Regions from separate parts of the Wukongibacter baidiensis genome, predicted to be linked through region 3. Evidence: riboswitches for the same ligand, from Rfam matches in the RefSeq annotation. Region 3 holds a riboswitch; each other region holds the start of a gene.
What was found. Region 3 has a riboswitch for S-adenosylmethionine ahead of R9X47_RS20190 (O-acetylhomoserine aminocarboxypropyltransferase/cysteine synthase family protein). Riboswitches for the same ligand answer to the same signal wherever they lie in the genome.

Region 1: another riboswitch for S-adenosylmethionine. It lies ahead of R9X47_RS24055 (homocysteine biosynthesis protein); the one in region 3 lies ahead of R9X47_RS20190 (O-acetylhomoserine aminocarboxypropyltransferase/cysteine synthase family protein).
Region 2: another riboswitch for S-adenosylmethionine. It lies ahead of metK (methionine adenosyltransferase); the one in region 3 lies ahead of R9X47_RS20190 (O-acetylhomoserine aminocarboxypropyltransferase/cysteine synthase family protein).

The regions. Positions count from the first base shown of each region.
Region 1 covers NZ_CP138202.1:5,333,545-5,341,317, forward strand. Annotated here, with positions in the region: gene R9X47_RS24030 (biotin-dependent carboxyltransferase family protein) at 1-145, shown strand, start outside; gene R9X47_RS24035 (CD0519/CD1768 family membrane protein) at 285-1,430, opposite strand; gene R9X47_RS24040 (AraC family transcriptional regulator) at 1,628-2,293, opposite strand; gene R9X47_RS24045 (radical SAM protein) at 2,611-3,672, opposite strand; gene R9X47_RS24050 (EFR1 family ferrodoxin) at 3,812-4,636, opposite strand; SAM riboswitch class I at 5,028-5,132, shown strand; SAM riboswitch class I at 5,304-5,408, shown strand; gene R9X47_RS24055 (homocysteine biosynthesis protein) at 5,508-6,680, shown strand; gene R9X47_RS24060 (NIL domain-containing protein) at 6,684-7,085, shown strand; gene R9X47_RS24065 (UPF0280 family protein) at 7,133-7,773, shown strand, end outside.
Region 2 covers NZ_CP138202.1:4,276,592-4,284,364, forward strand. Annotated here, with positions in the region: gene R9X47_RS19245 (COG2426 family protein) at 373-840, shown strand; SAM riboswitch class I at 1,109-1,213, shown strand; gene metK (methionine adenosyltransferase) at 1,479-2,666, shown strand; gene R9X47_RS19255 (DUF378 domain-containing protein) at 2,801-3,019, opposite strand; gene recD2 (SF1B family DNA helicase RecD2) at 3,234-5,459, shown strand; gene R9X47_RS19265 (ComF family protein) at 5,701-6,450, shown strand; gene R9X47_RS19270 (TIGR03826 family flagellar region protein) at 6,546-6,959, shown strand; gene flgM (flagellar biosynthesis anti-sigma factor FlgM) at 7,036-7,326, shown strand; gene R9X47_RS19280 (flagellar protein FlgN) at 7,402-7,773, shown strand, end outside.
Region 3 covers NZ_CP138202.1:4,484,308-4,492,080, forward strand. Annotated here, with positions in the region: gene R9X47_RS20180 (YibE/F family protein) at 1-567, shown strand, start outside; gene metA (homoserine O-acetyltransferase MetA) at 679-1,599, opposite strand; gene R9X47_RS20190 (O-acetylhomoserine aminocarboxypropyltransferase/cysteine synthase family protein) at 1,828-3,105, opposite strand; SAM riboswitch class I at 3,242-3,344, opposite strand; SAM riboswitch class I at 3,433-3,534, opposite strand; gene R9X47_RS20195 (DUF3793 family protein) at 3,852-4,448, shown strand; gene R9X47_RS20200 (flavodoxin) at 4,514-4,945, shown strand; gene R9X47_RS20205 (HD-GYP domain-containing protein) at 5,305-5,919, shown strand; gene R9X47_RS20210 (ABC transporter substrate-binding protein) at 6,347-7,393, shown strand; gene R9X47_RS20215 (ABC transporter permease) at 7,371-7,773, shown strand, end outside.

The DNA of each region.
Region 1 (7,773 bases), 850 kb from region 3:
TATAAAAGAAAGAGAAAGAAAGTTGATTAGATGCATTGAGGATATGAAAGAAAATACAATAATAAAAGATGTAAAGCGTATGAGTAACTATTTAATAACAATAGATGGGAAAGAGTTTAATATAGGTGTTCAGGAGTTTATCTAGAATTAAAAAAAAAGTATCTATTTTCATAAAATTCATTATGTATAAAAATAAAAATGGGGTTGTCTCATAAAGCAATCCTATGAGTACAGCTCCAGGATGCTTCAGAAATTCATCATTCTGAGACACCCTGTTTAAGTTATTATGTGAGTAATAAATATATATAGTGTGCTGATATTCCAGCGACCAATCCGCCAATTGTATGACTTGTTATAGCTGCTGAAATAAGTTTTCTATGCTTTAATGCATCCATCATTCCGACATGTGTACTTAGATAACCGCTCCAACACATCCCCATGGCAGTAAATACCGCAATATCATTTCCACCTATTATTCCTAGGTCTAGAAATTTTGGAACTAAACTAATTGCTGCTCCAACAGCACCTAGAGAGGTGATAGGAAAAGCTATTGCTTCAGGACTTGAAAAACCAAATAGAGGCTTAATGATTGGGGCTAAAAGATTTCCTAGCTTAGGTAGTAATGCAACGCCTTCAAATGCAAGACCTTGGTAGCCTATGGTTGGGTCCTTAGGGCCAAAGGTCAATGTCATGATTATAGTACACACGAATAGTAGACCTGGGATAATCGCTATTCCCATTTCTACGCCATTTTTACCACCCTCAAGCATTGCAGTCATAAATCTTATAAAGAAAGAGTCTTCTGAATTATTGTTTGACGATTCTGAAGTATTTTCCAAATCATCTTTAGGAACTTCTCTCTTTTCAGCCTTTGAAAAATACCCTTTTTGCTTAATCTTATATGACATTATACGAACGCTGACAATACTACCAATAATTGCACCTAAATTTCCTATTAAAGCTTCCTTGAAAAATCCAAATCCTATCATGAATGTAGTAAGTATCAGTCCCATACCGAAGGATGTTCCTAAATTACATAGGCACGGAACTTCATCTTCATTAAAATATTCAAGATAAGATTTATCATTTGCAAGGGTAATAACTGCAGGGTTATCGGATAAATAAGTTGTTACGACACCTAGAAAAGATGCACCTGGAAGATTGTAAAGTGGCCTCATAAATGGTGAGAAAATGTAATTTAATATTTTCACAACACCAAACTCTGAAGCAAGATTGCCAGCAGCTCCCATTATAACAGATATTGCTAGTATATAGAAAGCAGTCTCTAGCAATAAACTATAGGCAGTTTTCATGAGTGATGAAAATAAATTCGATGTATCCATACTAAAACTCAAATAACCTATAAAAAGACCTGTAAGAGATAAGAATGCTATTGTAAATAGTGCTTCTCTATGACTTTTCCTTTCCATACTGATCATATTGATACCTCCGAATAATTATTTATGAATTCCTAAATTCTTAAATAATTATATAGTTTGAAGGCTTATTTCTCTATACAGTATTTCAGATGATTATTAGCAGAATCTCAGTTTGGATAGCTCTTTTATCTGGTCAAGAAGAGTCTAAATAATAGCTTATTACAATATACTTCTTAGGGATAAAGATACTAGGAATTCAACTTTCTATACTCAGTGGGATTCATATTTTCTAATAGCTTAAATATCCTACAGAATGACGAACTGTGATCATAACCTACTTGATTAGATATTTCACTAATACTATACTTTGTTGTTAATAAAAGCTCTTTAGCCTTTTCGATCCTTAATCTTTGAATATAGTCTCTCGGCGTCATTCCTGTTTGCTTTTTAAACCATTCAGTATAGTAATTAACATTATAATGCTCTAGTGCTGCTAAATGAGATACACTTATACTCTCGTTATAGTGTTTATTGATATAATCTATTGACTTGGATTTTTTTCTTTCAATAATCTTATCGTATAAATAGAAAAATAAATACTTAACTGATTCAGAATCTGGATTTTCCTCAATTTCCTGAGTAATTAGACTAATCAATAATGAAATTCTGTTATCAATCAAAGTCTTGCTACTTGATTTCAGTTTTTCCATATCTGTCTTTTTAATCATGCTATTAGGAATATTAATTACTAATGATTTTTTTCCAGATTCGCTCCTATATTGATGATAACAATTAGGTGGTATAAAACCTAGAGACTTATCGTCGATTTGAAAATTTCCATAATCTGTTTGTATATAGACATAGGACTCAAGAGGAATCACTATCTGAGCATACGAATGGTTATGACAGCTCATTTTCCTTGAAATCTCTACAATGCTACAAGTTATTTTATTGATATAATCACCTACTTTTCACCTTTCGGATATTAAATGTTGTAAAATATAACACAATAAATACTATAGTTAGTAGAAAAGTAACCTTTGATAAAATTCAACCCGAATTTTTTATGAACAATTCAGATTCAATATAATCATTCTAGCAAATTTTAGTATTTATATTCAAGTAGGTATCAAGGGTTTTAATAAAAATACAATCTGGTGAAAAGAAATTGTGATATTTTTATAAGCTTTGAAAATAGCAATACTTTTTAGTCCATAGAAATTGCTTTAAGTTAAGAAATTAACTCATCAATCCATTCTTTATTTTCATATAAAGCACATCCACCTTGTGATTCCTGCAACAAATGATGGTTATCTCTTATCTTTTTTAGCATATTAGATTTTAAAGCATCTATTAAAGATTTTTCTTTCAAATTAACATCAGAAATTGGAGCAAAAGGGCACGCTTCTACATTACCAGTACTACTTATATGCAAGAAACCTCTACCTGCTGCTAAACAACCACCAAAAGCTTCCTCGTCTCCAGGTAAGGGGATAGCCAACATAGAATAATTCTTACTGAGTGTACTTATTTGCATAATTAGATCTTCTTTTTGTTTCTCGGTCAAACATAAACCTTTATCACCATTGCAAGGTACATATTCTATTAAAAATACTGCTCTACAGCCCATTTTTTCTAAATTAGACAAATAAGAATCGTTAATAACTAAATCATAGTTTTTACTTGTTAAGGTTATCGATGTTCCGAATATAATTTTACTGTCATCAAGTTTCTGCATAACCGACATAACATTTCTATACACACCGTTTCCACGTCTCTCATCGGTAGATTCTTCGTCACCTTCTAAGCTAAATGCTATTATCAAGTTCTTAATGTCTTTTAGTTGCCTTGTTACCTTATCATCTATTAATAATCCATTTGAAAACATAACAAATAGAGTATCACTGTACTTTTTAGGAATATCTAGGATATTCTTTTTTACGAGGGGCTCTCCACCAGCTATCATAATAATACTTACTCCTAAATCAATACCTTCTTTGACTATATTATCTATATCATCAATAGTCATCTCATCGTCTTTAACTCTGTTTTGAGCACAAGCATAGCAGCTAGCACAGGATAAGTTACAATCATTAGTAACGCTAATAATCAATATAGGAGGAACAGTAACATCATCACTCGCCAATATTTCTGCCCTTATTTTCTCTTGCTTTTTTAGTTTTACAACAGCCTTTGCATACGACGGTAAATAATTTGTTCTACCTGATAAGAATCTTCTATTTTCTATTAGATTCTTACTCATCGCATTATTAAATAATTTAACCCCATCCATTATATACACCTCACAAAAATTATTAATAGAGCAAATTGCATAATTACAATCCTAAAAAACTTACTACTATATATAGTCTTAAATTCCACAGAGCTATACCATATTTATTATGCAATTTCTTCAATTACTTACTTAGCTTCTAAAGAAATGCATCAGGCTCTTTTCTTTTATCTCTATATTTAACTACATTGTCTACGGATTTAATCAATGCTGGACTCGCAGACTTTATTGCCTTTTTAGGACATGCGTTAGCACAGCCATAACAACCAATACACTTATTTATATCAAATTCTATATTCCCCTTTAATGTAATTGCTTCCGTAGGACAGTGCTTTACACATTTGCCGCATTTAATACATGAATCAGACACAGATAGCTCTTTCCATGAGTTTGGAAGTTTCACTCCTAATCCTGGTAGGGCTGAAATTAGAGCGCATTTAATAGTTGAAAATGCACCTTCATCTGGCCAGTCTATTTTTAGTTTTCTATTAAAACTAAGATCCTTTAGAATTACTACTTTCTTATAGATGTCTTCCCCAAACTTAACCTGTATTCTTTCGTCCTTTGCATCGGGTCTACCTGTTGCGACATTTGATGCAAAAGTGTGTTGACCGATAAATCCTCCACCGGCTACCATTTTAAAGCCTCTTTCTTCCATTGCCTTTTTCATTACAATGAGAGCCTTTCCATAATAACCATTACCACAGGTAACAGTTCCAACAAATGGAGTACCATTTCCATTTAAGGTACCAATGATTTCAGCTGGTAGACCAAATAGTTTAGATGCTGTCGGCATTCCAAGTATCACAAGGTCGTCTTTTGAGAAGTTATATGTTTTTTCTCTGTTTTCTTTTCTTAGCATATCATGCTCTATGATTTCAAGATCCTTCATGCCCTTTGCAATGTTTTGTACTGTCTTTTTTGTTGTACCGCCGGGACTAAAATAAATTAAATGTACTTTCATTTTATCGCCTCTTTCATATAAAATTTTAAAAGATTATCTTAAAAAACACTTCTGAATATCATATAAATTTAGCATTCTAAAGAAATATTAGAGTTACTGAATTCTAATACTTTACTATATTTCTCTCTGCTTTCATTATTTATCATGCTATAGCCTATGATTTCATATTGTTTACTATATCGCGGATTTATATTCCGTGGAATATAAACATAATATCATACACGTTATTATGTGTCAAGGAATATATATATGGTTTTATTAGGTTGTAATTGCCAATGATATTGCCTTGTATTATCTACCTTGAAAGTTGAGAAAAAATTTTGAAAAAAGTGTTGACAATTGTTATTAAGGACAGTATACTTATAATCAATCATAAAAGTGAATAATTAATCTCTTATCAAGAGTGACGGAGGGATCTGGCCCTATGATGTCCGGCAACCGGTACTATATGTACAATGGTGCTAATTCCAGCGGTAGTGATACCGACAGATGAGAACGCTGAGTTTATTAAGCCTTTTCCACTGTTGGAAAAGGCTTTTAATATTTTATATATAAGTTACGAAAAATCTATTACATTCCGAAGATTTAACATCCCCAAAAACGCTGGCTGTCAAATCTCCAGAAAGTAAGATGTTTATCGTATTATATATATCAAAACTAAATATTCTTCTTATCAAGAGTGATGGAGGGAACTGGCCCTATGAAATCCGGCAACCTGTACTCCGTGTACAAAGGTGCTAAATCCAGCGGTAGTGATACCGACAGATGAGAATGCTGTGATTAAAAGCCTTTTCTCTGTCAGAAAAGGCTTTTTTAAATATTTAGAAAATTAGAAAACAAATAATCAATAATTATCTAAGGGGGAATTAATGTGGCAGTGAAAAAATCCTATGAGGAGATTAACGAAAAGATAAGAAATGGTACAGCTGTGGTAGTTACTGCTGAAGAGGTAATCGATATTGTTAAGGAAAAGGGGATAGAAGAGGCTACAAAATATGTGGATGTTGTTACTACAGCAACCTTCGGACCTATGTGTTCTTCGGGAGCTTTTCTTAACTTTGGGCACTCAGATCCGCCAATAAAAATGTCAAAGGTACATTTAAATGGAGTACCTGCGTACTCAGGACTTGCAGCTGTTGATGTATATATAGGAGCAACTGAAGAATCGGAAGATAAAGGAATGGAGTATGGCGGAGCCCATGTTATCTGTGATCTAATAGATGGAAAGAAAGTTCATCTAATGGCAACGGCCCGTGGTACAGATTGCTATCCATGTAAGGAAGTAGAAACATATATCACTAAGGAATCCATCAACGAGGCATACTTATTTAACCCAAGAAACTGTTATCAAAATTATAATGCAGCTATTAATACTTCTGATAGAAGGATATATACCTACATGGGAATATTACAGCCCGATCAAGGAAATATAACATACTCAACGGCAGGTCAACTAAGCCCTCTTTTCAATGACCCGCTATATAGAACTATCGGTATAGGCACAAGAATATTTCTAGGTGGAACCGTTGGATATATATCATGGCAGGGTACACAATTTAACTCCGCATGTAATAGAGACGAGAATGGAGTGCCACTAGGTGGAGCTGGAACATTAGCCGTAATAGGGGATCTTAAGAATATGAGCACGGAATACATTAGACCGGCAGTTTTCGAAAATTATGGTACATCAATATTTGTAGGTATAGGTATTCCTATTCCAATACTTGATGAAGAAATGATGAAGTATGTATCCGTTGAAGACAAAGATCTTCATACAAATATAATTGATTATAGTGTCCCAAGAAGAAGCAAGCCGAGTCTAGGTAGAGTAAGCTATGCAGAGCTTAGAAGCGGCAAAGTAACTGTTGATGGTAAAGAAATCAAAACGGCACCGCTATCAAGTCTTCATAAGGCCCGTAAGATTGCCGATGAGCTGAAGGATTGGATTAGGAAGGGTGATTTCCAAATACAAGAACCGGTGCAGCCATTACCATTAAATAATAAAGTGAATTCCCTTGAAATAGTAGAAGAAGAGGAGGCGTAGGATATGAAAAAATTATTACTATTATCATTCCCAACAAATTTAACGGGTGAACCTATTACATACACCCTTATAAAAAACTATGATTTAAAAATAAATATCCTACGAGCGTCGATAGATTACAATATTGAGGGGTCCTTATTCCTTGAAGTAGAGGGATTAGAAGAAAAAATCGATCTAAGTATAGAATATCTAAAAATTGTAGGTGTAAAGGTTAAAGTAATAAAAACCGCAATAACTATAGATGAAGATAAATGTGTTAACTGTGGAGCATGTACATCGATCTGTGAAGTAGGAGCCCTTACAATGAGCGACGACTGGAAGATAGAATTCCATAAGGATAGATGTCTTGACTGTAAACTATGTATAAAAGCATGTCCAGTTAGGGCCATAGCAAGCATCGTTTAAGTAGGCGTGATGATATAAGACAGAGGTTATTTGGGGATGGTGATTAAATGTACGAAGAAAGATTTTATAGAGAATACATGAAGGCAGACAATTTCATAAATTTCACAGTAATTGATAAGGAATCGGATCTACACATATCCGCCAAAACTAACCTTGTGAAGGAAGCAAAACAATATCTTGAAAAGTATAGAACAGCCATTAAGGACTACGGTGATAATGATACTGAGTTCTATAAAAGTTTAGTACCCTTAGAAGTTTCAAAGGATGCTGATGAAATAGTAAAACATATGGCTGAAGCAGCGAACCATGCTAATGTAGGCCCAATGGCTGCCGTTGCAGGTGCTGTATCACAATACGTGGGCCTCGACCTATTGAATTACACAGATGAAATAATAATCGAAAATGGTGGAGATATATTTATAAAAACAAATAAGAGAAGAAAAATACTAATTTACGCTGGTAATTCTCCATTTTCAGAGAAGATTGCATTATCAATATCTCCAGAAGATACGCCCCTTGGAATATGTACCTCGGCAGGTACGATTGGACATTCCATAAGCTTTGGAAAGGCCGATGCGGTGGTTGTTTTATCAAAGGATACCCTATTGGCAGATGCAACTGCAACGGCTATAGGAAATATCATAAAGGACCCAGATGACATAAATAAAGGAATAGAATACGGAAAGGC
Region 2 (7,773 bases), 210 kb from region 3:
TTTTGTGAGAATAAGAAATAATATTGTACATGTTATTTTGATAGCTAATTGTTTATTGTTATCAGCAAAGCTTCTATTAGTTTTCCATACAATAATTATACTTTAATAACAAAGCTTAACATAATTAAAAAATAATTAAATATGTGTTACAATATGTATTTCTTGAGATGGGAATTTAAACTATATAAAGTAGCACAGATCTACTCGTTATGATATTCTATAGATGTTGGAAGGTCTTATCTTTAGGGGTTATATGTTAACTATATAGAAGTTATAAATCGAACAGATAAAAAAGTGCACTATTTAATGTAATAACTTTGTATAAAATGTCAATTATACAAACACAGGTCTATATATAGTGGGTGATAAAAGGTGAACCTATGGGATTTTCTGTCGGGAGAATTGAAAATACTAGTGATTTCCAGTCTTCCAATAATAGAATTAAGGGGGGCCATTCCCTATGCTATATCGAGGGGGATGAATCCTTTACATGCAGCTTTATTATGCATAGGAGGTAGTATGATTCCTGTACCTTTTTTGCTATTCTTTTTAAAACCTTTTTTCGCTAGTTTGAGAAACATTTTGATGATAGAGAAATTTGAAAAATGGCTTATCAAAAGAGTAGAGAGAAAGGCTAGAAACATAAAGAAATATAGTATATTTGGATTAGTTCTTTTTGTTGCCATACCGTTACCATCAACTGGTGTCTGGACTGGGTCTGTAGCTGCAGCTTTATTTAATCTTAGAATCAAGCATGCATTTTTTGCAATACTCATGGGGAATACTATAGCGGCATCTATAATAACATTTTTAAGCTATTTTGCAGCTAGAAATATGTAGATGAGTAAGTTTAAGCCTGTAGGTTTTGAATAGATAGTACTTAAGTGAGGAAACTGCATAATTCTAACTTGGCAGAATTGCATAATAAATGAGGTAAAGCTCTAGGGAGTTTAAGACTATATATAGTAGAAAATTTTTTTAGATGGTAATTATGCAATTTGCTCAAATAACAAAAAAAATAGTAATATAAAAATATTTTTGTAGAAATATGTTGACTAGAATATATATATATGGTACTATTTTTATGTCAAATTGAATAACTTGCTTCACCTTATCAAGAGCGACGGAGGGAATAGGCCCTATGAAGTCCAGCAACCGGTACAATGTATACGGTGCTAAGTCCTACGGAATATGATATTCTGGAAGATGAGGAATCTGTGATTAAAACCTCTTCTTGCGGAAGAGGTTTTTTAGTGCCCATTATATGTAAAATGATTAATTGAGGGCATACTAAAAAAGTAATATTATCTTGATAAAAATATTCAAATAACAACAAAAAATTATTTTAATATGAATTAAACAGAGATTCAAGTAAAGCTATTGATTTATACATCCTAAAAACTCCTAAAAATGCTGAGTATTTGTGTGTGTATAAATTGAGTTTTACTAAGAACTCTATACACAAGGAGGAAAAGGAATTGAAAAGATTATTTACATCAGAATCTGTTACAGAAGGGCATCCAGATAAGATTTGTGACCAAGTTTCAGATTCAATCCTAGATGCTATATTTGCAAAGGACCCTAATGCCCGTGTAGCATGCGAAACTTCTGTTACAACAGGATTAGTATTAGTGGCTGGTGAAATTTCTACTACTTGTTATGTAGATATACCAAAGATCGTAAGAAAAACTATTGAAGAGATTGGATACACTAGAGCTAAATATGGATTTGACTCTGATACTTGTGCAGTACTTACTTCTATAGATGAGCAGTCTCCTGATATAGCTATGGGAGTAGATGAAGCATTAGAGAGCAAAGCTGGTGAAATGAATGATGAGATTGAAGCTATCGGTGCTGGAGACCAAGGGATTATGTTTGGTTTTGCTTGTAATGAAACTCCAGAATTAATGCCTCTACCAATCGCTCTTTCCCATAAGCTTGCTAGAAGACTTTCAGAAGTAAGAAAAAATGGAACTTTAAAGTATCTTCGTCCAGATGGTAAAACTCAGGTTACAGTAGAATATCAGGACAATAAGCCTGTTAGAGTTGATACTATCGTTATATCTACTCAACATGGACCAGAGGTTAGTCGTGAGCAAATAGAAAAAGACTTGATCGAAAATGTAGTAAATAAAATAGTACCACATGAATTATTAGATGAAAACACAAGATACTTAATCAATCCTACTGGTAGATTTGTTATAGGTGGACCTCAAGGTGATGCAGGATTAACAGGAAGAAAGATTATTGTTGATACTTACGGAGGATACTCTAGACACGGTGGTGGAGCTTTCTCAGGAAAAGATCCAACTAAGGTTGATAGATCAGCTGCTTATGCTGCAAGATACGTTGCAAAAAATATTGTTGCTGCAGGTCTTGCTGATAAATGTGAATTAGAGCTTGCTTACGCTATCGGTGTTGCTCAGCCAGTTTCTATATTAGTTGAAACTTTCGGAACTGGAAAGGTATCTGAAGAAAAATTAGTTGAGCTTGTTAAGAAGCACTTTGATTTAAGACCAGCTGCTATTATAAAGGATTTAGATTTAAGAAGACCTATATATAGACAAACAGCTGCATATGGACACTTTGGAAGAACAGACATAGATTTACCATGGGAAAAGACTGATAAAGCTGAAATACTTAGAAAAGAAGGACTTGGAGAATAATAATCGGCCCTTTGTTAAGAGCCTAAAGATTAAGAAAGACGGCAAGGATGCCGTCTTTCTTATTGCTTGACAATATCAAATTGATTATCTAAAATTATGACACTATGTTTTGATTGATACTTTTAAGCTAAATATTAGTCTCTTACTTCCCTGTTTTTAAAGAGGAAGCTTATTGCATATGCGCCTGCTATACCAACAACACCATATACAATTCGACTTATTCCTGATGCTTGACCTGCTGATATAGCTCCGGAACCTCCTAATAATGCGGCTACTAGGTCATAACCAAAGAGACCCACTAATAGCCAGTTAAGAGCTCCTATTATTACTAGTACAAGAGCTACTCTATCCATAACTTATCTCTCCTTTTTAGGGATATTTAAATAAATATTCATCCCTTAACTTGTTTCAAGTATTATTATTCCAATTTCAAAAATAAAAAAACATATATAAATATGCTAAAACAAGAAAAAAATGTAAAAAATGCAACCTTGATAGTTCGAATTCCTAATTATGTTATAATAGGGAGTAAGAGCAAAATACTATCTAATATTATGTGGTGATTTTATGTCTATGGAAATTAACGGTGTTGTGAAGGAAATTATATTTAGAAATGAAGATAATGGCTATGTAGTAGCTAGTATAGATACAGGGAAAGAAGATGTAGTAGTGGTAGGATATATACCTATTATAAATGTTGGCGAGACTATGTCTTTTAGCGGAAGTATTACAGTTCATCCTATATATGGTGAACAATTGCAGGTAGTAAATAGCAAGCAAATTCCACCGGAAACTCTAGAGGGAATTAAAAGCTATCTTTCATCGGGTTTGCTCAAGGGAATTGGGGAAAAGATGGCCGAGCGTATAGTAGAAAGGTTTGGGAAAGATGCATTAGATATTATTCAATATCATCCTGATAGGCTGACCGAAGTAAATGGTATAGGCGATAAGAAGGCTAAGGATATTGCTGAAGCCTTTGAGGAGCAGAGAGAGATTAAGGAAGTTATGGTTTTTTTAGGACAGTTCGGTGTATCAACAGCCTATGCAGTTAAGATATTTAAGAAATATGGAGATAAAACCATAGAAAACCTAAGGGAAAACCCCTATAGATTAGCCGATGATATTTCTGGAATAGGTTTTAAAATGGCCGATACAATTGCTAAAAGGATGGGGATTGATCCAAAATCACCCTATAGGATTATGTGCGGTATAAAGTATGCCTTGACTCAGTATAATCTTGAGGGTCATACTTATGGCGTTAAGGAAGCGTTAATCGATAGAACCTGCGAAATTTTGGGTTTAGACGCTAGTATGATAGAGGATGGAATTATCACTTTAACTATAAATGGAGAGATTCATCAAGAAAACGTTGATGATAAGATAGCCGTATTTCCAATGGCATTTTTTTATGCGGAGACGGGAGCATGTAAAAAGCTAATAGAGTTAGCAGGGACAAGCTTTGAAAATCCAAATATAGACTTAGAAGAAGAAATAAGAAATATTGAAAAGGATGGAGACATTGCTTTAGCAGCGAATCAAAGGGATGCAGTTAAAGAGGCGTTCTCAAATGGAGTTACTGTAATAACTGGTGGACCGGGAACGGGAAAAACAACTACTGTAAACAGTGTCATAAAGCTATTTGAAGGCCAAAACCTAAAGATAGGACTGGCAGCCCCGACGGGCAGAGCAGCTAAAAGACTTACTGAGACTACCGGGAGAGAAGCTAAAACCATCCATAGGCTTTTGGAATATTCCTACTCCGATGATGGCGGTGGAATGGGCTTTATGAAGAATGGTGAGGAGCCACTGAGCTTTGACGTGATTATTGTTGATGAGGTTTCAATGGTTGATATACTTTTAATGTATCATTTGCTCAAGGCCATCCCTCCAGATACTAGAGTAGTCCTAGTTGGTGATGTGGATCAGCTTCCGTCGGTTGGTCCTGGAAATGTACTCCATGACATAATAGAAAGTGGAATAGTCAAGGTAGTAAGGTTGACGGAGATATTTAGACAAGCCAAGGAAAGTATGATAGTTGTGAATGCCCATATGATAAATAAGGGAGAGAAACCAAAGCTTAATGTAAAGGATAAGGATTTTTTCTTTTTGCCGAAGAGAAACCAAGACGATATACTCCATACCATAAAGGAGTTATGTGTAAAAAGATTACCGAAATTCAACGACTATGACCCACGAAGAGATATTCAGGTACTAACCCCGATGAAAAATAGCAGGATTGGAACAAATAATATGAATAACGAGCTTCAGAACATACTTAATCCAGAGTGCAACTCAAAGAGAGAAAAAAAGATAGGAGACAGGTTGTTTAGAGTCGGAGACAAGGTAATGCAGATAAAAAATAACTATAATATAAAGTGGAAGAGTGAAGATGGATTAAGAAAAGGAGAAGGAGTATTCAATGGAGACATAGGATATGTGACCTTTATAGATGACGAAGCGAAGACTATATCGGTTTGTTTCGATGATGAAAAAAATGTGGAATACGATTTTGCAGGCTTGGATGAAATAGTACTTGCCTACTCCATAACTATCCATAAGAGTCAAGGTAGTGAGTTCCCCGTAGTCGTTATGCCGATTTGTTGGGGTCCTCCAATGCTACTGAATAGAAATCTGCTTTACACAGCAGTTACCCGTGCCAAGGAATTAGTTGTTCTAGTGGGTATGGAGAAATATCTATATATGATGATTAAAAACGAAAGGAATTCAAATAGAAACTCAGGGCTAAAATTTAGACTCAAGAGAATAAAGGATGAGAAGCTTATCGATTGGTAAAGAAAAAGTGACTAAAGTACTTTGATAGTTCTAAGTTATAAGATCATTCTTTTATACTTTTGAGTAAGAAATAAGCTTTGAGGTTGAAATGTGACATGGGGACTGGCCCATCTGACATACGTTCTTTCCAGTGTGTCTGGGGGCCTGTCCACGTGTCATATTTCCAAACTCGAGAAAACAACTATTTATTCATCAGTCCAGAAAGCTTTGTGACCAGTTTCATCAAGGAAGGTTGATTCTAATGGAATACATTAAAATTCTAAAAGAATACATCGATACCTTTTTAAACTTCATATACCCCAGAAATATTTACTGCATAATATGTAACTCTTCTATAGAGAGAGAAGAAGAGTATTCGATTTGTGATGAATGCAAGGACAAATTAAAGTTCATATGGGAAAAGACCTGCGATAAGTGTGGAAAACCTCTAGATGAGCTATATCTAGCAGATAGGTGCCCCGAATGTATAGACAATTCCCATTATTACACAAAGGCCGTTTCTTGTATTGAATACGATGATTCAGCAAAAAAAACAATCTATGATTTAAAGTATCATAAAAAAAGATATATTGCCTATCATGTGGCTGAGATTATATACGATAGACTTATAGAAAGTGATATCCATGATTTCGATATAATTATACCAGTGCCCTTGCATAAAGCTAGACAGAGAGAAAGGTCTTTTAATCAAGCGGGTATTATCAGTAAATATATAGGGAAAATGATGAATATTGACGTGGACAATAGAAGTCTTATAAGATGCAGAAATACAATAACTCAAAACCAATTAACTAAGGAAGAAAGAAGAAAAAATCTTGAAGATGCCTTTGAAATAATTAATAATAATAATATAAGGGATAAAAATGTATTGCTTATAGACGACATCTATACCACTGGGTCAACGGTAAACCAGTGTAGCAAAGTATTGACTGAAAGTGGAGCTTTAAATGTATACGTAGCTACCTTTGCTACTGGTAGAAATTATTATTAATGAATAATAGGAGCTAAAAACTATTGACTTACAGAAGTATCTTTATGCTATAATATTTTAATAAGAGTATATAAAAGAACAGGGGGCGATTGCTTTTGAATATAAGAAACTGTAAAGAATGCGGTAAACTATTCCAGTACGATGGAATTAGTAAAATATGTTTTAGATGTAGAAAAAAGGATGACGAAGACTTTAGAAGGGTTAAGGACTACCTATATGAAAACCCAAAAGAGATCGTTACAGTAGTAGCGGAAGAAACTGAAGTTTCTGAAGATAAGATATTAAGATATCTTAGAGAAGGTAGATTAGAAATAGTAGGAGACAATCCAGGTATACTATTAGACTGTGAGTCGTGTGGTAAGGCAATTAGATCAGGAAGATACTGTGATCAATGTGCCCATGATATAGAAAGAGGCTTAAAATCTGGATTTGAAAGACAAGAAAAGTCAAGCAAAGATCGTTCTAAGAATAGGATGTACATAACTGAAATGAAAAAGAATAGAAAATAGATAAGTTTTTCTTAATAAAAACCTCATCCCTGCCGATAATATAATTAGTAATATTCGGTAGAGATGAGGTGTTTTTATGAAAATATTTAATAATCCTAATGTGCAAAAGGTTATGGGAGCTTATCAAAGTAAAACGGCAAAGACCCAAAAAAGTAAACAGGCGAGTGGAGCCAAGGATAAAATTGAATTTTCTTCTATGGCGAAGGACTTTCAAGTTGCTATGAATGCTTTTAAAAAACTTCCTGAGACAAGAGAAGCAAAAATAGGTGAAGTAAAGGCTGCTATAGCTTCTGGAACCTATAATCCATCAGCTGAGGAAGCTGTGGAGAAGATAGTTGAAGGCGTAAACTTTGATAAAAAAATATAGAAATGATTTGAAAATTAAAAGATTTAACAAAAAAGGCGTCTTACGACGCGTTCATCTAGAATGGGGGTCAATGACATGAGCAAATCTGTAGAGCAACTAATGATAGCCCTTAATAAAGAGTATGAGATGTACCAGGACGTGCTGGAAATAGCGAGAAAAAAAAGAAATGTAATAATTGAAGGCAAAATAAAGGAGCTTGACGGTATTACTGGTGAGGAACAAGCCATGATAATAAGTATAGGTAAGCTTGAAAATATAAGAGAAAGCATAATAAGAAACATAGTTAAGGAAATGAATGTCAGCGACATAAAAAATATTTCGATGCTCGCTGAGCATCTCGATGATAAGACAAAAAATGAAATACTAGCAATAAGAGACAAGTTTTCAGAGGTTTTAAAAATGGTAAAAGAAGAAAATGATTTAAATAGTAAGCTTATAGAGCAGTCA
Region 3 (7,773 bases):
TTTACTAGAAAGAGCCTTGTAGCGATAATCGGAACCGTAGGAGGAACAATTATTGCTGGGATTTTGGCGAAGGTATTTACGGATCTATGTTCAATAACTGGACTGGCTAGTGAAGAGGTAAACTTTTTAATAACATATATGAATACAGTTATAGACTACAGAGGGCTCTATCTGAGTGGGGTACTAATAGGAGCCATAGGGGTAGTAATGGATGTAAGTATGTCGATAACCTCTGTAATTTTTGAACTCAAAGATCAGAATCCAAATATGACCTTTGCAGGGCTAATTGCTTCAGGATTAAAGGTAGGTAGAGATATAATGGCAACCATGGTAAATACCCTTATCTTAGCCTATGTTGGAGGAGCTATGCCTATACTATTAGTATTTCACTTCATGAAAATGCCATTGGGTAGACTAGTAAGCATGGAGATTTTATCAACTGAGATAATTAGATCATTATGTGGAAGTATTGGACTAGTTTCAACAATCCCCCTTACTTCACTAGTAGCAAGCATGATGGCTCCTAATATAAGATCTAGAAAAAGAATGTATAATTATAGGAGATAATGTGAAGGGGATATCTTACAAGATGAATACTTTATAAGATATCCCTCCTATAGATAAAAACATTAGTATTTGAGATTTATTGAACCTCAAAGTTGCTTATAGATATACTGATTATTCTAAATGCCCCTTTAATATATAAGGGGTTTTTTGATATACATAATAATTAATCCAATTAGAAAAGAGTAGACTAGCATGACTCCTCCATTTTGAAACTGGCTCAGCTGTTGGATCGTCATTTTTAAAATAATTATTAGGAACTTCTATATCAATTCCTTTAGAAATGTCTCTCAAATACTCATTTTTTAGGGTATTAACATCGTATTCGGGATGCCCACTTATAAATATTTGTTTCCTATCCCTTGAAGCGACAATATATACTCCTGAATCGCTAGACTCAGATAAAATTTCAAGCTCAGGAACCTTTTCTATATCCTCTCTTCGTACTTCAGTATATCGTGAATGAGGTACATAGAAAACATCATCAAAGCCTCTTAGGAGATTCAATTTATTGTTATTGATAGTATGAGGAAATACTCCCGAAATCTTTTTATCAACTACATACTTAGGAACTCCGTAATGGTGATATAGACCTGCCTGAGATCCCCAGCAAATATGTAGGGTAGATGTAACGTTGGATATCGAAAAGTCCATGATTTCCTTTAGTTCACTCCAATATGCAACTTCTTCAAAGGGGAGGAGCTCAACTGGAGCTCCAGTTATTATCATGCCATCAAATTCTTGATCCTTAATATCACTGAAATGCTTATAAAAGGTACTTAAATGATCCTTGGATACATTCTTCGATTCATAGGACTCGGTATGGATGAATACTACCTCTATTTGCAGAGGAACATTTCCTAGTAGACGGAGAAGTTGAGTCTCGGTTTCTATTTTAGTAGGCATTAAGTTTAATACAACAATCTTTAATGCTCTGATATCTTGATGAATGGCACGGTTTTCGTTCATAACAAAGATATTTTCATTTGACAATACATCAAAGGCTGGAAGGTTTTGAGGTATAACTATTGGCATAGTAATTCTCCTTTCTCGTTTAGCTAGTTCCTCGGGCGGGGATATGGATATTTCCTTTTCGTTCATGCAATGAACCTGTTTCTTTATATGCTTCAAAGGAGAAAACTGATTCATTGAAATTACTAAAAGGAAATATCCATATCCCTTAGTCAGTTGAAATACCAGACTTCTATTCACAACATGTTAGATTAATAGTTTTACTTGAATCTCCAAACTAAGGACTTTATTTTATATTCTTTCAAGTGCGTTTGATAGATCATTTATTAAATCATCAGCATTTTCAATGCCTATTGAAACCCTAATCAATTCGGGGGAAACTCCACTTTGCCTCTGCTGCTCTTCGCTAAGCTGTTGATGAGTAGTGGAAGCAGGATGAATAATCAAGGATTTAGCATCACCAACATTGGCCAAATGAGAGAATATTTCTAGAGCGCTTATTAATTTCTTTCCTCCTTCGTATCCTCCCTTTACTCCAAAGGTAAAAATGGCACCTGTTCCATTTGGAAGGTATTTTTTAGAGATTTCATGATATTTGTTATCTTCTAGGCCTGGATAGTTAACCCAGTCAATTTTTTCATGCCCATTTAGAAACTCAGCAATTTTTTTTGCATTTTCAATATGTCTTTCTACCCTTAGGGATAGAGTTTCAAGACCAAGAGTAAGAAGGAATGAGTTAAATGGAGAAATACAAGCTCCTAAATCCCTTAGAAGAACAACTCTTAATCTAGCGATATATGCAGCTTCTTTAAATGCTTCAGTATAGGAAACTCCATTGTAACTTTTATCTGGCTCTACAAGCTTTGGAAATTTGCCATTATCCCAATTGAAATTACCGGAGTCTATAACCAAGCCACCTATAGAGGTTCCGTTACCGCCTATATATTTTGTTGCTGAGTATACTACGATATCTGCTCCAAACTCAAAGGGTTTGCATAAATAAGGAGTTGCGAAGGTATTATCGACTATTAAAGGAACATCATTTGCATGGGCTATCTCAGAGATTTTTTCAATATCACATATATTTATTCCAGGGTTCCCGATGGTTTCAATATATACTGCTTTAGTTTTATCGTTAATAGCTTTTTCGATATTTGAAGGATCATCTGGGTTTATAAAGTTTACTTTTATACCAAAATCCTTAAAGGTATTTGCAAATAATTGATATGTTCCTCCATACAAGGTAGAAGCAGCAACTATTTCATCACCAGATGATGCAATATTCAATATTGCATAACTTATTGCAGCCATTCCAGAAGAGGTTGCAACTGCTCCTATTCCACCCTCAAGTAAAGCTATTCTTTTTTCAAGAACATCTGTAGTTGGATTTGTAATACGGGTATAGATATTTCCAGCCTTTTTCAATGCAAATAAATCTGCTGCCTCCTCAGGTGTATCAAATACGTAGGATGTTGTTTGGTAAATTGGTACGGCCCTTGACTTTGTATTTGAATCAGGCTCATACCCTCCGTGTAGTTGAATAGTTTCAAAGTTTAGTTTTTTTGACATTTGAATTCCTCCTATTTTGATTTCTATTTTGAATACCTAGGGGCATCGAACCCCTTCGCTTTGGTCAGGTTTCTCTTCGAGAAATGACCTAAAAAAACTTCCTGCAGATAATCTGCAAGAAGTTTAAATTCTAAGCATCTTATCTTTCAGGTAAAAAACCTGCTGGATTTAGCACCTTGAATAAAAATTCAGGTTGCCGGACGTCATAGGGCCAGTCCCTCGGTCTCTCTTGATAAGTGTAAATATTGAGTTTTGTAAAACTTAGAAAAGATGTTTTAACTAAAAAAACTTCCTGCAGATAATCTGCAAGAAGTCTAAATTCTAAGCATCTTATCTTTCAGGCAAATACCTGCTGGATTTAGCACCTTGAATAAAAATTCAGGTTGCCGGACGTCGTAGGGCCAGTCCCTCGGTCTCTCTTGATAAGTATTGATATTGAATTGTATATTATAATATCAGTTTTGTAGCAAGATGTCAATAATAAATATTCAAATTATTTAATAAATATTTGGAAGGTGGGTCAGAAAAAGTTATAAGTATATTAGATTAGCATATCTAGTTGGCTTTGTGCTTTGAACTTTTGGCGATTCTATTTTCCTTATGTAATTAGATTTTTAGATATAGCTCTCAAAAAATAGAGTGAAAAAAAATTAACAATATTTGTTTACAGGAGAAAAAAGATGTGGTAATATATAACTGTGATAATGATAATCGTTATCAATTGATTTGGAAAAGGAGGTAGTCTTATGGCAAAGTGTTCTGATTCTTGTATATTGGCCTATAAAAGAAATAATGACTTCATTGGGTGGCTTGTTGAAATACTAGGACCTGTACTTATGGGTTCTAAGCCGGCAGAACTATTAAGTTTTCCAAAACATGAAAAACAGTTGTTAAGAAAAATAGATAGCATAGAAAAACATATGGGAAAATGTAAAAGAGTTACATATAGATTGTTTAAAAATAAAAGTGGGAGTATTAAGGTATTGTTTTATAATCCTAAAAGTTTAGATACAAGTTTACAAGAATACAGAAATATGAGGTTTCTAAAGAATTTGGGATATCCCTCAAAATATGGCTTAGATGAGTACTTGCAAATCATTATAGATAAGATGATTACTGGAGATATTCCCCATGAGATAGGGGTATTTCTAGGATATCCACTAAAGGACATTATAGGATTTATTGGTCATCCATCACTAAAGCTTACTAAGGTTAATGGCTGGAGAGTTTATGGAGATCCACGATTATCAGATAAAAGGCTTAATGAGTTTATAGAAGCTAAAAACAAAGTAAGGAAGTTGCTTGAGTTTAATGAACCAGAGAAAGTTCTAGTGTCAATTTGATTTATTGTAAGTAATAAAGCTATAAATAATATAGCAAAAAAATATATATGTAGGAGGCAATATCAATGAAAAAAGTAACTATAATCTACTGGAGTGGTACTGGTAATACTGAAATGATGGCTAATGCAATTTCTGAGGGAGTAAAAGATGTAGGAAATCCTGTTGATGTAGTTAAAGTTGAAGATGCAAACAAAGACATGGTAGTAAACTCTGAACTTTTAGCATTTGGTTGCCCTTCTATGGGAGCAGAGGTTTTAGAAGAAGGCCTTATGGAGCCATTCATTGAGTCATTGAAGGATATAGATTTTACCGGAAAAAAAGTAGCTCTTTTCGGTTCATATGACTGGGGTGATGGTGAATGGATGAGAGACTGGGAAGAGAGAATGAAGGGCTATGGTGCAAACATTGTTGATGAAGGTTTAATTATCCACTTGACTCCTGACGATGATGGCGTAGAAAAATGCAAGGACCTAGGAGATAGCTTAGCAAAAGCTTAAGTCTTATAGATAAAAAATAATATAGAGACTCAAGTAGAACTATTAATTTATGAACGTCATAAACTCTCAGAAACATAGAGCATTTTGATATGTATAAGTTAAGTTCTGTTATATGAACTCTATATAGTTGGGTTTATAGAAATCGCAATAAATCTTTTGCATTTTGCTTCCTTAAAAAGCCTTGAAACGTTGGCTATTCAAGAAATCAAAATGTAGATTTATAAGTGCGTTCTATATAGATATCAATTTTCTAGCAAAACTTAGAATATGATATTTATGCATAGGGTACAATGTACGAATATAGACCTTTCTAGAATACGTACTTTGTACCTCGTATTGCTTTTTTAATGGAGGCTAATATGATTCATTGTCTTGGAGATATATCGGATGATTTTGGACTATATCACGATATAATTGAATGTCTAGTAGGGGCATTAGAAGCAAAGGATTTATATACTAGGGGACACTCTATGAGAGTTGGTGATATGTCATACCAGCTTGCTAAAGAGATTGGACTTAAGGGAGAAGAACTTGAGATTATACATATAGCTGCCCATCTTCATGATATTGGGAAAATTGGTATTCCTGATAAGATATTAAATAAAAAAGGTAAACTAACTAGTAGTGAATGGAAGGCTATTAAAAGACATCCCGAAATTGGTAGTAATATCCTTAAGCGTTCAGACAAGCTTAGAAAAATTTCGAAGCTCGTTCTTCATCATCATGAAAGGTGGGATGGCAAAGGATATCCCTCTGGATTGAAGGAAGAAGACATCCCCTTAGGATCTAGAATTATCGCAATATGTGATTCCATTGATGCAATGACCTCCGAAAGATCCTATAGGAAGGGGATCCCTTGGAATATATGTAGAGAAGAGATTGAGTCCAATAAAGGAAGTCAATTTGATCCCCGGCTAGTAGAAGCAGCAAATGAATTATGGAAGTGTTGGAAAAATGAGTTTTATAGTAGATAGAAATCGCAATAAATCTTTTATATGCGTTCTATAATATACGTTTTCTTTCCCTAAAGAGTACTAGATAGGCTATTAATCCGTCTAGTACTCTTTTTATAATATAATGCGATAGGAAATGATTGATCTATTAAATTTATGGACAAATATAATTTCTTGACTTAAGAATCCTCATAAAAGACTTTTTACAGAATAGATATATAGAAAATTAGAACTATATGTTAAAATAGTGTAGTTAAACCTAGACTATCCATAGAAAGTTTAAAATTCTGCTACGTCCTTTTGATTCTAAGACATCCATTAAATTCTTGACGTACCGTTTTGGTATGCCTTCAAATTTAATGAAAGCCTTAGAAATCAAAACTACTTGCACCATTTCAAAATTTCCACGAATAATCTAGGTTAAACCTAGTTAAAGGAGAGGATAAGAATGAAGAGAGTAATGGCATTAATTTTAGCCTTAACATTATTCACAGTAATGTTTACAGGCTGTACTCAAAAACCAGCTCAGGAAGAATCAAAACCTGAAGTAAATATTGAATCTGATAAAAATGAGGAAGAGCAGAAAGAGGAGCCTAAGGCAGTAGAACCGGTATCTTTAAAGGTATCTTCACCGGGAGGACCCCTAGCAATAAGCTTAGTAAAAATGTTTAAGGAAAAGCCTTCTTTAGGAGAAAAAGTAGAAGTCTCCTATGAGGCAGTAAAATCACCGGATGTGATGGCTGCACAGATTATAAAAGGAGAAGTAGACTTTGCGGTTGTACCTACTAATTTAGCAGCAAAATTACATAATAAAGGTGTACCATACAAGCTTGCGGCATCTACTGTATGGGGAGTTTTATATATTGCTAGTAGTGAAGAAGTAAAAGGATGGGAAGAACTTAAGGGTAAGGAAATATATACTATTGGTAGAGGATTAACTCCAGATATATTACTTAGATATTTATTAACTAAGAATGGATTAGATCCAGAAAAGGATGTTACTATTAAGTACTTAGCTGGACCACAGGAATTAGCTGGATTTATGGTTACTGGAAAAGCTAATATAGCAGTAGTGCCTGAGCCTATGCTTTCAGCGGTGCTTATGAAGAACAAAGATGTTAAAGTTGTCTTGGACATGCAAAAAGAGTGGGAGAAGATAACAGGAAATAGTAGTTATCCGCAATCTTCATTGATAGTTAAAAATGAAGTTATAGAGAAGTATCCAGAAGTAGTTGAGAACTTCTTAGCTAAGTATGAAGAAAGTATATCGTGGGTAAATGAAAATCCTGCGGAGGCAGGAAAGTATGTGGAAGAGTTAGAGATAGGATTAAAGGCAGCCCTTGCACAGAAGGCGATCCCGGGAAGTAACTTAAAATACGTAGAGGCATCTGAAGCTAGATCTGCCATAGAAGAATTCTTAAAGGTACTTGTGGATTTTTCAGCTGAATCTATAGGAGGAGAGCTTCCGAAAGATGAATTATATTTCCAAAGATAGGCTATATACGTTATTATCAGTCCTGGTTTTAATAATAATTTGGAAAGTATCATCCTACTTTATTGGATACGAGCTTATTCTTCCCACACCAAAGGAAACGATAAATAGCTTAATTATTATTATAAAGGGAGAGACCTTTGGGCAAATAGTATTTAATACCGTGAGAAGATGCCTGTTAAGCTTCTCCATAGCATTCTTATTAGGAACAACTATGGGAATCATGGCAGGAATGTTTAGGCCTATATATTATTTGCTTAAGCCATTGATCATTATAAAAAAGGCAACACCAACAACGGCTATAGTCCTATTGGTGTTGCTATGGTTAGGATCAGAAGCACCGATTTTAATAAGCTTTCTTGTAACATTTCCAATTATATATG